4 regions of the Desulfovibrio sp. JC010 genome follow, and region 4 is predicted to be linked to each of the others. Evidence: predicted binding sites of a transcription regulator. Region 4 holds the regulator's gene; each other region holds the start of a gene.
The links. The regulator sigma-54, encoded in region 4, starts transcription at its own class of promoters, with help from an activator protein. The targets are predictions, from matches to a motif close to CTGGCACGGNNNNTGCTT.
Positions count from the first base shown of each region.

Region 1: a site for sigma-54 is predicted at 2,109-2,126, ahead of nifA (nif-specific transcriptional activator NifA). Genes of this name have one in related genera too.
Region 2: a site for sigma-54 is predicted at 2,436-2,453, ahead of FMR86_RS08780 (LeuA family protein). Genes of this name have one in related genera too.
Region 3: a site for sigma-54 is predicted at 2,356-2,373, ahead of FMR86_RS18635 (ammonium transporter). Genes of this name have one in related genera too.

Region 1 is NZ_VOIQ01000006.1:186,146-189,905, reverse strand. It holds gene FMR86_RS08850 (aldehyde ferredoxin oxidoreductase family protein) at 1-1,926, opposite strand, end outside; gene nifA (nif-specific transcriptional activator NifA) at 2,137-3,732, shown strand.
Region 2 is NZ_VOIQ01000006.1:171,958-175,717, reverse strand. It holds gene nifD (nitrogenase molybdenum-iron protein alpha chain) at 1-461, opposite strand, end outside; gene FMR86_RS08795 (P-II family nitrogen regulator) at 480-854, opposite strand; gene FMR86_RS08790 (P-II family nitrogen regulator) at 856-1,203, opposite strand; gene nifH (nitrogenase iron protein) at 1,339-2,166, opposite strand; gene FMR86_RS08780 (LeuA family protein) at 2,494-3,600, shown strand; gene FMR86_RS08775 (hypothetical protein) at 3,597-3,760, shown strand, end outside.
Region 3 is NZ_VOIQ01000020.1:37,928-41,687, reverse strand. It holds gene pheA (prephenate dehydratase) at 1-42, opposite strand, end outside; gene FMR86_RS18645 (3-dehydroquinate synthase II family protein) at 50-1,033, opposite strand; gene FMR86_RS18640 (2-amino-3,7-dideoxy-D-threo-hept-6-ulosonate synthase) at 1,064-1,861, opposite strand; gene FMR86_RS18635 (ammonium transporter) at 2,420-3,760, shown strand, end outside.
Region 4 is NZ_VOIQ01000022.1:43,678-47,437, reverse strand. It holds gene rapZ (RNase adapter RapZ) at 1-253, opposite strand, end outside; gene FMR86_RS19285 (PTS sugar transporter subunit IIA) at 352-801, opposite strand; gene hpf (ribosome hibernation-promoting factor, HPF/YfiA family) at 805-1,341, opposite strand; gene rpoN (RNA polymerase factor sigma-54) at 1,393-2,808, opposite strand; gene lptB (LPS export ABC transporter ATP-binding protein) at 3,126-3,760, opposite strand, start outside.

The DNA of each region.
Region 1 (3,760 bases), on a different contig from region 4:
ATGGGGGTAATTTTCCAGCCTCCACATGGGCGGGCCGTCCCATTCTTTGCGGGCCGGGATTTTTTTTAATCCCTGTTCCACAAATTCCAGCCTCAGTTCTTTGAGCCGCTCGGGGCTGGGGCGGCCTTGTTGGTCGTAGCCGCGCAGTTCGTAATAGCGGCTTAAGTGTTCTTCGTGCTTTTGCAGATCGGCCTGACCTTCCGCACTGTCCCGGGTTTCCGGTTTCTGGGGCATGCAGTCATCCTTGCGGCTGGTGCCTTGGCGGATATTGAAAGCATGTTCCAGCGCGTATACGCGGTCCGCTGCCTGTTCCAGTTTTTCGGCGGTGTAATTTTCGCCTGTTGCTGCGGTAAGCAGTTCGGCCAATCCTTCAAATATCGGTTTTTTCCAGACCAGCGGCATGGCACTGATCCAGTTGTTCACCGCACCCTTGCAGCGTCCGATGCAGTCGGTGAGTGTTGTCATGCGTTCGCCCACGATTACTGCCGGGGCCGGATCGTCATCCACATTTTCCAGCAGTAGCCCCTGTTCCTTTAAGATGGGGAACATATCCGGGTCCGGCTGGCTGAAGGCCCATGAGCGTCCGCGCAGATGATCGGCCCCGCGGGTGGAGGTGGCGTGGGCCAGCGAGAAGACTCCACTGGGATAGGGCCCGCGCGATAACCCCTTTACATGGTAACAATAATCCATGGCCTGCCCGCCCAGCCGTTTGGCGAGGGTGTACATGCCTTCGGCCACCAGATTGCCCAGTCCCTGCCGCATGGCGGTACGATGCAGCAGTTCAATCTGGTCCGCGTGGTTTTCCCAGCTCAGGTCCAGTCCGTCGGTGAGTTCTTCATCCAGCAGGCCGCGGCTGTACAAATCCTTGAGCATGGCCACGGTATTTCCAAGAGCCAGCACATCCATACCGTAGATATCACAGATATTTTCCATTTCCATAATCGCCACCGGATCGGTGACTCCGCAATTGGTACCGAGACAGAAAATATTTTCATATTCCATGGCCTTGCCTGTTTCCCCGGCCCGGTTTCCCGAAGGGATACGGTAGTGGTCCTTGCAGCGCACATGGCAGCCGTGACAGCCGTGGCGTCCCTGCGAATATTGCTTCCATGCTTCGGGACGTAAATCTTCCGGGACATCTTTGCCTTCCCAGAATTTTTCGTAATTGCGGAATCCCGGCTCCCACATCATCATGCCGACGTGGGTGCCGTACTGCCCGACCATTTCACGCTGGAAATCGGAATTGCGGAAGAATTCGCGGTCTTCGGCGGCAAGCTTCTTGTAAGTATCAGGGTCAGCCAGCGAAACCCGTCCGCTACCCTTGACCACGATGGCCTTAAGTTTTTTGGAACCGAGTACCGCCCCGGAGCCGCGGGCCGCAGAAGCGTATTTATCGACCATGGTGGTCGCCACCCGGACCAGATTTTCCCCGGCCTGTCCGATGCAGGCCACACTGGCGGATTTGCCGTGCTTTTCGCGCAGGATATCTGTGGTTTCCCAGACTGAAAGCCCCCAGAATTCAGCGGCATCGCGCAGCTCAGCCCGCTCATCTTCTATTAGAAGATAGCTGGGGTGCCCCGCCTGCCCACGGATCACAATCTGGTCCAGTCCGGCCCGTTTCATCATGAAGGCCATTGCGCCGCCCGCATTGCCGTCACCGAGGATTCCGGAATAGGGGGAGAGTGTGCTGACTTCTACCCGGCTGGTCAGTCCCAGCGGGGTGCCGGAAAGGGGGCCGGCACCGAGGCAGTACACATTTTCCGGGCCGAGGGGGTCAATGTGCGGTTTTATCTCATTGAACAGCACCAGCGAGTTCAGTCCGCGTCCGCCGATAAAATCCCTTGCGATGTCAGGGTCAAGTGCTTTCCTTTTGATTTTTCCGCTGTCCAGATCAACCCGTAAAACCGATCCTGCCCAACCGTGCATAGAGCCTCCGCTGTTATCAGGAAATAATTCTCACTATTTAATGTATATCATGTTCATGGAAGCGGGGGCAACTTTTCCATTAATGTTCATTGTCAGATGGTAATTTACATAAATGTGAATGGATTCAAAAATGTATTTTGTTTAAAGTCTTGAAATAAAAGGAGTTGTCCTTGGTGTGCATAATGGCACTCCCTTTGCTTAACTTCAAATATGTATCCTTCACTGCACGGACTAAAGCTATCGGCGCTACTCGCTATCTGTCAGGCTATCGAGCAGGCGCTTGATCTCGAGTCCGCCCTTGACGGAGTGCTCAGCATTCTCTCAGAGAACCTGAGCATGAAGCGGGCGACAGTGACCCTCTACGACCCGGAAACAAGGCAGCTTTCCATCAATGCTTCCTACGGTCTTTCCCTTGAGGAAAAACAGCGTGGGGTTTACCGCCTTGATGAAGGGGTCACCGGGCGCATTTTCCAGACCGGAGAGCCGTACTACGTTCCCGACATCAGTAAAGAGCCGCTCTTCCTCGACAAAACCGGGGCCCGCAAGATTGAGCGGGCCACAACCGGATTTATCGGGGTGCCGATCATCCTGCACAGCGACCCCATCGGGGTGCTCAATGTGGACCGCATCTTCGGTGATGAAGTGGCTGCGGAAGAGGATGTTGATTTTCTGAAAATTGTGGCCACCCTCATCGGACAGTTCATCAGTCTCAACGAAAAAATTATTGAGCGCGAAGCTGCCCTCAAGCGCGAGAACACTTCCCTTAAATACCAGATTTCAAAAAAATCCAAGGGCCTTTACATTGTCGGGCAGAGTTCGGCCATGGTCGAGGTGCAGCGGCAGTTGGAAAAGGTCGCCCCCACCAAGGCCACAGTGCTGCTGCTCGGTGAGTCCGGGGTAGGTAAGACGCTCATAGCTAAGATTATCCATGAGCTTTCCGATCGCGCAAAGCATCCTTTCATCAAGGTCAACTGTGCCTCCATCCCGGAAAATCTGCTTGAATCGGAACTATTCGGTCATGAAAAAGGTTCTTTTACCGGGGCGGTCTCCACCCGTCCGGGCCGCTTTGAAGAGGCTGACGGCGGGACAATTTTTCTTGATGAAATCGGCGAATTTCCCATGGCTTTGCAGGCCAAACTCCTGCGCGTGCTGCAGGAAAAAGAACTGGAGCGTATCGGATCAAACAAGACCCGCAATATCGATGTGCGTATCCTCGCCGCCACCAACCGTGATCTCGGAGTGCTGGTGGAGCGCAACGAATTCCGGCTGGATCTCTATTACCGCTTGAATATCTTTCCCATCACCGTTCCTCCGCTTAGGGACCGCAAAGAGGATATCACCGGGCTGCTCAATCATTTTATCCAGAAAATGGCTGATGATTACGGGCGCAAGATGTTCTTCACCCCGGCGGCCCTTGATTCGCTAATGATTTACGACTGGCCGGGCAATGTGCGCGAAATGCAGAACCTGCTGGAACGGCTGGTGATCATGTCCGATTCCGAATACATCACCCTTGAGTTTCTCAAGTCCTACCTCGCACCGGGGCAGCGTTCAGTGCCCGGAAGTTCCGGCAGCGAAGTCAGTGCTCCTGCAGCAAACGACGCGCTTCCTCACTGCTCCTCGCTCAAGGAAGTGGAGCGCAATGAAGTGGTTGCCGCCTTGGAGCGCAGCGGCTGGATTCAGTACAAGGCCGCCGAAACCCTCGGGCTTTCCGCCCGGCAGATGGGCTACCGGGTCAAGCGTTACAGTCTTGAGTCCATGATTGCCGAAGGACGGGCGCGTTTGCGGCGCATGAAAAGGGCTTAACAAATTTCCTGACTGGCTATGTTGTGAT
Region 2 (3,760 bases), on a different contig from region 4:
GAGAAGATACAGATGCCCTTGGGATGGAAGAGGTCGTAAGCTTCCTGAATGGCTGCTTCGAGCTTCTTTTCACCGCCGAAGATAATGTCCTGATCCTGCATGTCCGTGGAAAAGCAGTAGGGCATGTAGTTCTCGCCGTCAGGGCCGGCAGAGGTCTGGTTGCGGCGGGTCAGCCAGGAATAGAATCCGCAGCCGATGGGACCGTGGGTGATATTCACGATGTCGCGGGTGGGGCCCATGATAACGCCCTTACAGCCTGCATAGGTGCAGCCGCGCATGGTGATGATACCGGGAATGGTTCTGACGTTGGCGACTATTTCAGGCGGTGCTTCGCTTTCGGTCGCTTCGTTGATCATAATCTGTTTGGCGCGCTTGCGGGCAACTTTCGGCGGATACTTCTTCAGAAGTTCATCCTTGATGTCCGCCGGGTCCCACTGCACCACTTTGGTCTTGCTACTCATAATAATTCTCCTGAGTGGTTAGGCGATGGACTTCGCGCCTGTTTCTCCGGTTCTGACCCTGACAGAGTCGCCTACGGGGCAGACAAATATCTTGCCGTCACCGGGTTTTCCGGTTTTGTTGACCTTGATGATTTCTTCCACCACTGCGCTGACTGATTCTTCGGGAACAACAGCTGTCAGAATGCGTTTGGGGTAGAGCTTGCCTTTTTCACCGAGGACTGCGGCGGCTTCTTCGTAGCCTTCTTCCGCGCCCTCAAGTACTGCAGCGTTTACAAAACCTTTTCCGCGGCCCTGTGCCTCGTGGGCGAAGAAAGCATCTATGCCCGCTTCGGTGAGGGCGTTTTTGGTGCGGTTCATCATGTTCATCCGCACAACTGCGATGACCTCTTTCATGCTAAGCCTCCTCTGCCGGGGCCGCTTCGTTTACACCGGAACTGATTGTGTAGACGTCTTCAACTTCGGTTACGAAAATTTTACCGTCACCGAACGCGCCTTTTGCGCCGGATCTTGCCGCGTCCATTACGGTGTTGATTACGAAGTCTTTATCTTCAGCCTTGACCACGCTCATGAGCATGGTTTTGGGGATTTCGTCGTAGGTTACTTCGCCGATTTTGATGCCGCGCTGTTTACCGCGGCCTGCAACGGAATATTTGGTTACTGCGGGGTAGCCGTTGTCCATGAGCGCGGCCAGTACGTCGTCCGCTTTTTCCGGTCTTACAATTGCTCTCACCATGATCATGATTTGTTCTCCTTATCTAAGATGCCTCCGGCGGCCCTCCGGGGGCTTAAACCCTTTTGCAAAAGGGTTTAAGAATCCCAAAACCTTTTATTGGGCTTTGCCGCTTTGGCTTGTAATTTTCGGGGGTATTTTAATTTTCTAAGCTTCCATCAGGCCGTAATCGAGGAGCAGCTGTTCCAGTTCTTCGATTTCCAGCGGGGTGGGTACGACGAACATTTCGTTTTTGTCGATGGCGTCGGCAAGGCCCATGTAAGCGGTGGCCTGCGGTACGCTGTCGTCCCATTCAATTACGGTTTTACGGTTGATTTCCGCGCGCTGTACGTCGTTGTCGCGGGGTACGAAGTAGATCATCTGGGTGCCCAGTTTTTTAGCCAGTTCTTCGATCATCTCTTTTTCGTTATCAACGTTACGGGAGTTGCAGATCAGGCCGCCGAGGCGTACTCCGCCGGATTCAGCGTATTTCATGATCCCTTTGCAGATGTTGTTTGCTGCGTACATGGCCATCATTTCACCGGAACAGACGATGTAGATTTCTTCGGCTTTACCATCGCGGATGGGCATTGCGAATCCACCGCAGACAACGTCACCGAGTACATCGTAGAAAGCGTAATCAAGGCCTTCGGATTCTTCGTATGCGCCGAGGTTTTCCAGCATGTTGATGGAAGTGATGATACCGCGGCCTGCACAGCCGACTCCGGGTTCCGGACCGCCGGACTCAACACACCAGGATTCACCGAAACCGGGTTTACGGATATCCTCAAGTTCCACGTCCTCACCTTCTTCACGAAGGGTATCGAGAACGGATTTCTGGGCCAGACCGCCCAGCAGCAGACGGGTTGAGTCCGCTTTGGGGTCACAGCCCACGACCATTACTTTACGGCCCATGGTTGCCAGTCCGGCTACAGTATTCTGGGTGGTGGTGGATTTTCCGATTCCGCCTTTTCCGTAGATTGCTACCTTTCTCATTTTTTTCCTCCATGTGGTTTGGATTAAATTTCGTTGTTGCTGACTCTCCTAAGGCAATCCGTGTGCCAAACGTGTTTTTACGTCTTAAGTGTTTGAAATAGTGGCTTAAAATATGGAGAATAAAGAAAAGTTAAGACCTGCGAAAAATGTAGATTACAGCTCAATGTATGTACAAAATTGTAGGAAGATACATTTTCGTAGGTTGCGTAAGGAGAGGGCGATGGGCAGGGATGTTATATAAATTAAGGTAGATAGAAGGATGTGTGATTTTGGCATTGTTCATGCTTAATGGATTTTGAACATTTAAATCCATATTGGAGCATTATTATGTTGATCGATACCACCCTGCGTGAAGGCGCACAGTTATTCGGGGCTTATTTCAATCTGGAAACCCGCAAGCGCATCGCATCCTCACTCATTTCCATGGGCGTTGATGAGATCGAGCTGGGCTGGGTCGGGCAAGATGATCTTGCTCCTTTCGCGGCCCATGCCCTTACTTTGGGCGGGGATACCGAATTAAGCGTCTGGTCCCCCTGCCGGGAAAGGGACATTGAGACTGCGGCGGAGCTTGGCCTCAAGCGCATCAATATTGGAGTTCCGGTTTCGGATCTGCACATTGAGAAGCGTTTGGATTCCGACCGGCAGGAGATTTTGCGCAAGCTGGCTGCGGCTGTGCGCAGGGCCAAGGAGTGCGGATTTGAATATATTTCCGTGGGCCTTGAGGATATTTCCCGTGCGGATGGCGACTTTGCCCTTTCCATGGCTTTGCATGCCGAGGTCTGCGGGACTTCGCGGGTCCGGCTGGCGGATTCGCTGGGGCAACTCACTCCCCTTGCCATGGAAAAACTGGTCAGGAAATTTAAAGCGAAGCTGAATATTGATATTGCCGTGCACTGCCACGATGATTTCGGTATGGCTACGGCCAACTCTTTCACAGCACTTGAAGCGGGTGCTGACTACGCTGACTGCTCAGTCATCGGCATCGGCGAGCGTTCCGGCATTGCCGCTACCGAAGAACTGGTGGCCCGGCTGGCCCTGCGTGAGGGCAACTCCCGTTATTCCACAACTGTGCTCAAGGAAGCCTGCATGCTGGTGGGAGCGGCGTCCAAGGTTGCCATTCCGCGCACCAAGGCTGTGGTGGGTACCGACATCTTTGCCTGTGAATCCGGGCTGCATACCCATGCCCTGAGTAAATCACCGGAGCTTTTCGAGCCTTACGATCCTGATTCCGTGGGCACTGCCCGCAAAATGGCTGTGGGCGGCAAGAGCGGACGGGCCGCAGTGCGCAATGCCCTTGATGAATACGGCATTGATTGCGGCACAGACTCACTTTCCACCCTCACCGAGGCTGTGCGTCAGCTTTCCCTGCGCCTTGAGCGGCCTCTGACCCGCAGTGAATTCATCAAGCTCAATGACGAGGAGGTTTACTCATGAACACCATGAGACGCACATATCTGACTGAAGCCGGGGAACTTGTAGCCCAGCACACTACCGACGATCTGCGCCGCAAAACCCTGCAGCCGGTACAGACCTATGCCAACGGCACAGTTAAGTCCCTGCCGCTGGAAGAGCGCACCCCTGTCTTCACCCCCTT
Region 3 (3,760 bases), on a different contig from region 4:
CACCCGCAGATCACCGAGATTTTTTTTGCTGGACTGTGACATTTTATTATTAATCCTCTGAAATTTCTTCTTTGATGCGCATGCCGAAGTGACGGCCCGCTTCATCCATGCGGCAAAGAACTTCGTCGCCTTCTTTCAGTGTTACCACACTTACAGGCTCACCGTCACCGCTGACTACACGAATGGTTTCCGCATTCTGAAGGAAGACCTTTCCGGAAACCGGACCTTCGGGGGTCTGGACCTCGGCGGTGATAAGAAGCATGGGACGGACTTCAAGCTTGCTGCGACCCACAACTGCCACAGAAGTTTCGCCGGACTTATCGACCACAAGAACCTCGGAACCGGAACGCAGTTCTTCAAGATAAGTGGTCTTGTCGCCGGGCAGAATGGCGTAGGCATGAACAGCCCCGGCATTCACCCGGAAAGGACGCGCGGCAACGTAAGGGTTGGATTCGGTCTCAGCATGTACGAGAAAGGTGAAGGCGGAAGAATTTCCGGTCAGGATTCCCTGTCCTTTCTTGAGCTTGGAGGTGGTATCGACGCAGACCCGGTGAGCGAGTCCGGCGGATTCGATTTTGGTAACTGTTGCTTTCTGAAGTTCCATCTTGCCCTGCGAGAGTTTCAGTTCGGCGACGATCTGCTTGAGATCGGCAGCCCCTTCGGGAGTGACCACGATTGAGTCGGCACCGCGCTCCATTACGCTGGCAGCCAGTCTTGCACGGTCAAGGGATTCAGCTTCAAGGGTGAGGGAGTCGATCTGGGCGAGCAGGTTTTCAACCGGGATAATTTCCCAGCCTGCAGCGAGACAGACATCTTTGCCTTTTTTGTCAAGATCAACCGCAACAGCTTCATCCGCCTTTTCGTTGATGGCTACGCAGGGCATATCATCAGGGGTGATGACAGTTACCCGGCCGAGGGATTCCACGGCTTCCTTGTCTTCCGGGGAAGTGAGGATCGCATCCACTCCGGACTCAAGGGCAAGGCTGAGCAGTTTTTTATCGAAGGGGATCGCTTTATAAATAATTTTTTTCATTTTCCTGTTCCTGAGCTTTATGAGCGTGAACTATTCGCCGATGTGAGCGAGAGCGTTATCAACAGTTTCGTCTTCGTGAACAACCATGTGCAGGGCTTCCATCAGCTTAACGCGGTTTTCATGCTGGAAGACATTGCGGCCGACAGAAAGTCCGGCACCGCCGGCTTCGATAGAATCGGAAACCATCTGCAGGAAATCGCGGGTGGAATCGAGCTTGGGACCGCCTGCAATCACAACCGGGATGCAACAGCCTTCAACCACGTCTTTGAAAGTTTCAATGTCTCCGGTGTAGGGAACTTTTACGATATCGGCACCCAGTTCTTCACCTGCACGGGCGCAGTGGGCCACAACTTCGGGATCGAATTCGTCTTTAACCAAGGGTCCGCGAGCGTAAACCATTGCCAGAACCGGAACACCCCAGCTGGTGGCGGCGGAAGCGACTTCACCGAGATCGGAAAGCATCTGCGCTTCAGCTTCATCACCGAGATTTACGTGGACGGAAACAGCGTCCGCGCCGAGACGAAGTGCGTCTTCAACAGTGCCGACCAGAGTTTTCTTGTTGGGCAGCGGGGAAAGACAGGTGGATGCGGACAGATGAACGATGAGACCGACGTCGCCGCCTTCTTCGCGGTGGGAGCAGCGGACGAGACCCTTGTGCATGAGCACTGCATTGGCTCCGCCTTTGACCATATCGTTAACTGCCCGGCGCATGGAACGAAGACCTTTCAGGGGGCCGACACTGATACCGTGGTCCATGGGAACAACGATTGTCCGGCCTGTATTGCGGTTAACTATCCGCTCCATTCTTACGCTTTTACCAATCTGCATTTTAAATTCTCCGTCAGGTTTGCCTCTAAGTTCTCCAAGTACCGCTTCCCTTTCTGGCGACCCGTGTAACAAAAAAAGGGCCGCCGGCGAGTTCTCGCCTGCGGCCCTTCTGTAGAGGTCGTTTGCTATGCTACTTTTTTACTTTTCGTACAAGCAAACCTCCACCCGACCACAAGCGTGGGTGCACCAAAAATAAAAAAAGTAAAAAAAGTATGAGAGGCCGGTGCCTAGGGTGTTGAAAGTCTGCATGGGTGTTACTTAACCGGGTCCTGAAAAAATTGTCAACAACTTTATTTATTTTTTTACCATCATTAATATAATGAACACCATTTGTTAATTTCTCTTAAGTTACAAACTGTAACACTTGCACTAATTTACCTTTTTGTAATTTAATACCTATCCAAATAAGACAAAAACGTTCAAAAATACATTTTTGTAATCGTTTTTTTGGCTTAACCCAGTCTTTTTATCAGCAAATTCAGACACTTACAAGTTTGGCACACTCCCTGCTATATCGAAAACATCCTTGAAGCAATCAACATCCCTAAGGAGGACTGTATGACTATTAAACGTTCCATGGTAGGCCGCAAAATCCCGGCCCTCGCTACCCTCATGCTCCTGGCAGCACCTTCCGCGGCATTCGCAGCCGAAGAAGCCATGTCCCAGACTCACGGTAACATTCTCTGGACCCTTCTCGCAGCTATTCTTGTTTTTCTGATGCAGGCAGGCTTCGCATGTGTAGAAGCAGGATTCACCCGCGCAAAGAGTGCCGGTAACATCCTGATGAAAAACTTTCTCGATTTTTCCGCAGGTTCAATCATCTTTTTCCTGCTCGGTTTCGGCCTCATGTTCGGCCTTGACGCAGGCGGCTTTATCGGAACCTCCGCCTTCGGACTCTCCGGTACCGGACTTACCGACGGAGACTCCCAGTGGACCCTGACATTCTGGTTCTTCCAGTCTGTATTCGCAGCCACTGCGGCGACCATCGTATCCGGCGGTATTGCTGAACGTACTAAATTCAGCAGCTATATCCTTGTAACCGCCATTGTGACCGGACTCATTTATCCTATCTCCGGCCACTGGGCATGGGGTTCCCTCTGGCTCGGCGACGCCGGTGCTGGCTGGCTCGAAGGTATGGGATTCATGGACTTCGCAGGCTCTACTGTAGTTCACTCCGTAGGTGGCTGGATCGCTCTGGCAGGTGCCATGGTTCTCGGACCCCGTATCGGTAAATACACTGCAGACGGCAAAGCAAAAGCTATCCCCGGCCACAACATCCCCATGGCGGCACTCGGCGTATTCATCCTCTGGTTCGGCTGGTTCGGTTTCAACCCCGGCTCCACCACCACTGCAGACGGTTCCATCGGTCTCATCGCCGTAACCACAAGCCTCTCCGCCTGTGCGGGTACCCTCGGTGCAATGTTCACCTCATGGTTCAGATTCGGCAAGCCTGATATCTCCATGACCTGTAACGGCGCGCTGGCAGGACTGGTCGGTATCACCGCTCCCTGCGCAACCGTAACTCCCGCAGCAGCTATCATCATCGGTATCATCTCAGGTGTGCTGGTAGTACTCTCCATCGAGTTCATTGATAAAGTGCTCAAAATCGACGACCCGGTCGGTGCTGTATCCGTACACGGCGTCTGCGGTGCCTGGGGAACCCTCGCTTGCGGTCTCTTCACCACCCCGGCTCTTAACGATGGCACAGGCGGCCTCTTCTACGGCGGCGGATTCGGAATCCTCACTACCCAGATCATCGGTATCGTAGTCTGCTTCATCTGGGCATTCGGAATGGGTTACCTCGCATTCACCATCACCAAGGCAATCATGGGCATCAGGGTTTCCGCTGAAGAAGAAATGAAGGGCCTCGACATCGCTGAACACGGCATGGAGTCCTAC
Region 4 (3,760 bases):
TGGAAGTAAGCTCTTCCCGGGTGACTTCCCAGTCCACACTGAATTCCAGCTGACGCAGGTCCATCCCCAGCACCAGTCCGCGGTAGGCATTGTCCCGGGTATTAAAAAGCTCAACAAGACGCGGAAGCATTCCGGCGGGCAATCCGTCCACACAGAAAAAACGCAAATCCTCAAAAACTTTCAGAACTGTCGACTTACCGGCACCGGACATCCCGGTAACAACAATCACTGGAAACGAATCTGCATCAACCACCCCAACATCCTCCTTGAGTATTAGCCCACAAACAAAATTAGCAATGACCTTAAGTTCATTGCTAATCTGATTTATTCCTGATTTTCAAATAGGTTCGGTTATGCGACACCGAGCAGACGAAGAAGTTCATCCTGATCCGCAGAGTCTATGAAAGCCTGCCGGAAAGCTTCATCCTTCAACTGCCGCGAAATCTGTGCCAGCACCTTTAAATGGGCACCGGCCCCCTGCTCAGGAGCCAGTACCATAAAGAATATCTTACATGGCTGCATGTCCAGAGACTCAAAGTCGACCCCTTCACTTGAACGGCCGACCACCACGACAATCTCTTCAAGACATTCCAGTTTTCCGTGGGGGATGGCTATGCCATCCCCTATTCCGGTTGTTCCGAGTTTTTCACGATCATTAAGGACCTTCAGTCCGTTTTCCACATCCACATCCAGACCGGCGCCCTTCAGTGCGGAAACCATTTCTTTCAGAACTTCACCCTTATCAGAGGCCTGCAGTTCATGAATTACAAGGTCCTTTGCCAGATTATCAGCTATATTCATTAGTTAGTATCCCGGGTCAATTAAACCGAAGTCGCCGTTATTGCGGCGGTAAATTACATTTATGGCTTCGTTATCCGCATTACGGAAGACGAGGAATTCATGGTCGAGGGTCTGAAGCTGCTCAGCGGCTTCATCAACACTCATGGGCTTGGGCACAAAAGAATCAGACTCAACAATCACAGGTTCCCTGTACTCTTCTTCCCCATAACTGAGAATTTCCATGCGGGCGGGAGCTGCCTCCTTGCGCCTGTGACTTCTCATCTTTTCATTTGCACGGCGAAGCTGTGCTTCAAGCTTGTCCAGAACCATATCCACGGTGGAATACATGTCCTCGGACACCTCATAAGCTGAGACATGCGTATGGTCAGAGGTGAAAACAACTTCCGCAACATGCCTGAACTTATCAACTGACAGATTCACCTGCATGTCAGTGTTTTCAGGGTTGCTGACGTACTTTACCAACTTGGAGAAACGGCTGTTTGCATATTCCTTAAGATGTTCGGATGCGTCGAAATTCTTAAAAGTAAATGCTACGTTCATAAAGAGCCTCCTTAGTAAGGGGTGAATATGCGTTGATTTCTCCGGACTACATTAGAATACCTTCTTCCTTTTCGAGGAGGAGAGAATCCCCATTGCAGTCCTGTACTTGGCTACGGTCCTTCTGGCAATATTGACTTCCAGCTTCTCTTTGAGAATCTCAGCAATCTTCTCGTCGCTGAGGGGTTTCTTTCCGTCCTCTTCTCCGATCAATTTCTTGATCGTTGCCTTGACGGACTCGGAACCGACCTGAGAACCGTCATCCAGACCGAGAGCACTATTAAAAAAGAACTTAAGCTCATAGATTCCGTGCGGAGTCGAAACATACTTATTGGTTGTTATCCGGCTCACAGTGGATTCATGCATCTCGATGTCTTCCGCAACCTCTTTCAAAATAAGCGGTTTAAGCTTGGTGACACCCTGAGCAAAAAACTCACGCTGAAACTTCACTATGGAATCCAAAACCTTATATAAGGTACGCTGCCGCTGATACAGGCTCTTCATCAGCCACTGGGCGGAGCGCATCTTATCCTGAAAATATTCCTTGTCGTCTCCCTTTGTTGATGCCAGCGTCTCCACATAAAATGCATTCATCTGCAATTTGGGAAGACCGTCTTCGTTAAGGACGATGACAAAATCACCGTCATATTCATAAACATAAGCATCCGGGCTGACATAGAAAGAGTCTCCGCTTGAAAAACTTGCTCCCGGCAGAGGATCAAGTGTCTGCATCAAATCGAGATAACTCTTTAAATCCTCCATGCTGAGTTTGAATTTTCTTGCCAGCGGCTTGTAGCGTTTCTTTTCAAGGTCATCCAGATGATCCCGCACCAGCGAGACCAGAATCGGATCATCATCAAGTTTCAACGCTTCAAGCTGAACAAGCAGACATTCCTGCGGAGTCCGTGCCGCTACCCCCACCGGGTCCAACCGCTGAATGCGGTGCAGCACATTTTCCACATCTTCGATTTCAGCATAGCATGTTTCGCAGACATCTTCCAAGTCAATCCGTAAAAAACCACCCGAACTCAAATTACCAACAATACATTCACCAATGACAACTTCCTTTTCAGTAAAATCGGAAAGACTCATCTGCCAATGCAGATGTCCTTCAAGGGATGTTGTCTTGGTCAGCCGGGCTTCAAAGGAGGTACCCTCTTCATATGATTCGGATTCACGGGAAGCGGACTGCTTGGAAGTACTGGAAAATTCGCCGAGATAGTTCTCCCACTCGGCTTCCTTGGAAATCTGGGCTTCTTCAGCCGTGGCGGTACCTGCTTCAGCATCCGCAGCATCAGTCCTTTCCTGTGCTTCAGCTTCTTCAAGGACAGGATTTTCCATGAGCTCCTGATGGACAGTATCCACCAGCTCCAGGCGGGAAAGCTGCAACAACTTGATCGCCTGCTGCAACTGGGGAGTCATTACCAGCTGTTGAGTAAGCTTTAATTGTTGTCTAAGTTCCAATCCCATATATTCAGGCCACCTTTAGTATATTCTCAAATTCAATTAATTTCAGTCAGTTGCAAACCGAGGCAACAAAAAATATTTTATATTCTGCCCCAGCCTTGATTCCACTATGCCACATCCAATTGCAAGATGCAACAAAGACCTCTGAATCATCTGATATTTATGGATTTTTTACACAAAGAACTTGCATATGAAAAAAGTGTACCAATGTTCGGGCGGACTGTAAATCAACAAAGGCAAAATTAATCAAACTTTGCAAAAAAACAGGCCGGAATCCCCTAAGGGACCCGGCCTGACGAACACTTATACACACCCGAAAGCTACAAACTGAAACTGTCACCCAGATACAGCCTGCGCGCCTTGGTATTTTTAACGATATTTTCAGGTGAACCGTTCAGGATCACCCGCCCTTCATAGACAAGGTAGGCCCGGTCACAGATGGAAAGGGTCTCACGCACGTTGTGGTCGGAGATAAGAATTCCCAGCCCCATATCCTTGAGCGAGGAAATGATGTCCTGAATATCAATAACCGCAATGGGGTCGATACCCGCAAAAGGTTCATCAAGCAGGATGAATTTAGGATTATTGATCATGGCCCGGGCGATCTCAAGACGCCTGCGTTCACCGCCGGAAAGATACATGGCCTTCTGATCCGCAAGACGCAGAATACCCAGCTGGTCCAGCAATTCATCCGCCCTCTTGGGAACGGCCTTGCCGGAAAGCCCAGTGTGCTCGATGATGATCTCAAGGTTCTTACGCACGGAAAGCTTTTTAAAAATGGAACTTTCCTGCGGAAGGTAGCTCAGTCCCAGGCGTGCCCGTTCATGCAGGGGCAGTGTGGTGATTGGCTTTTTATTAAAATAAACGTCCCCGGAAGTAGGCTTTACAACACCGACAAGCATATAGAATGTGGTGGTTTTCCCGGCCCCGTTGGGACCGAGCAACCCCACGACCT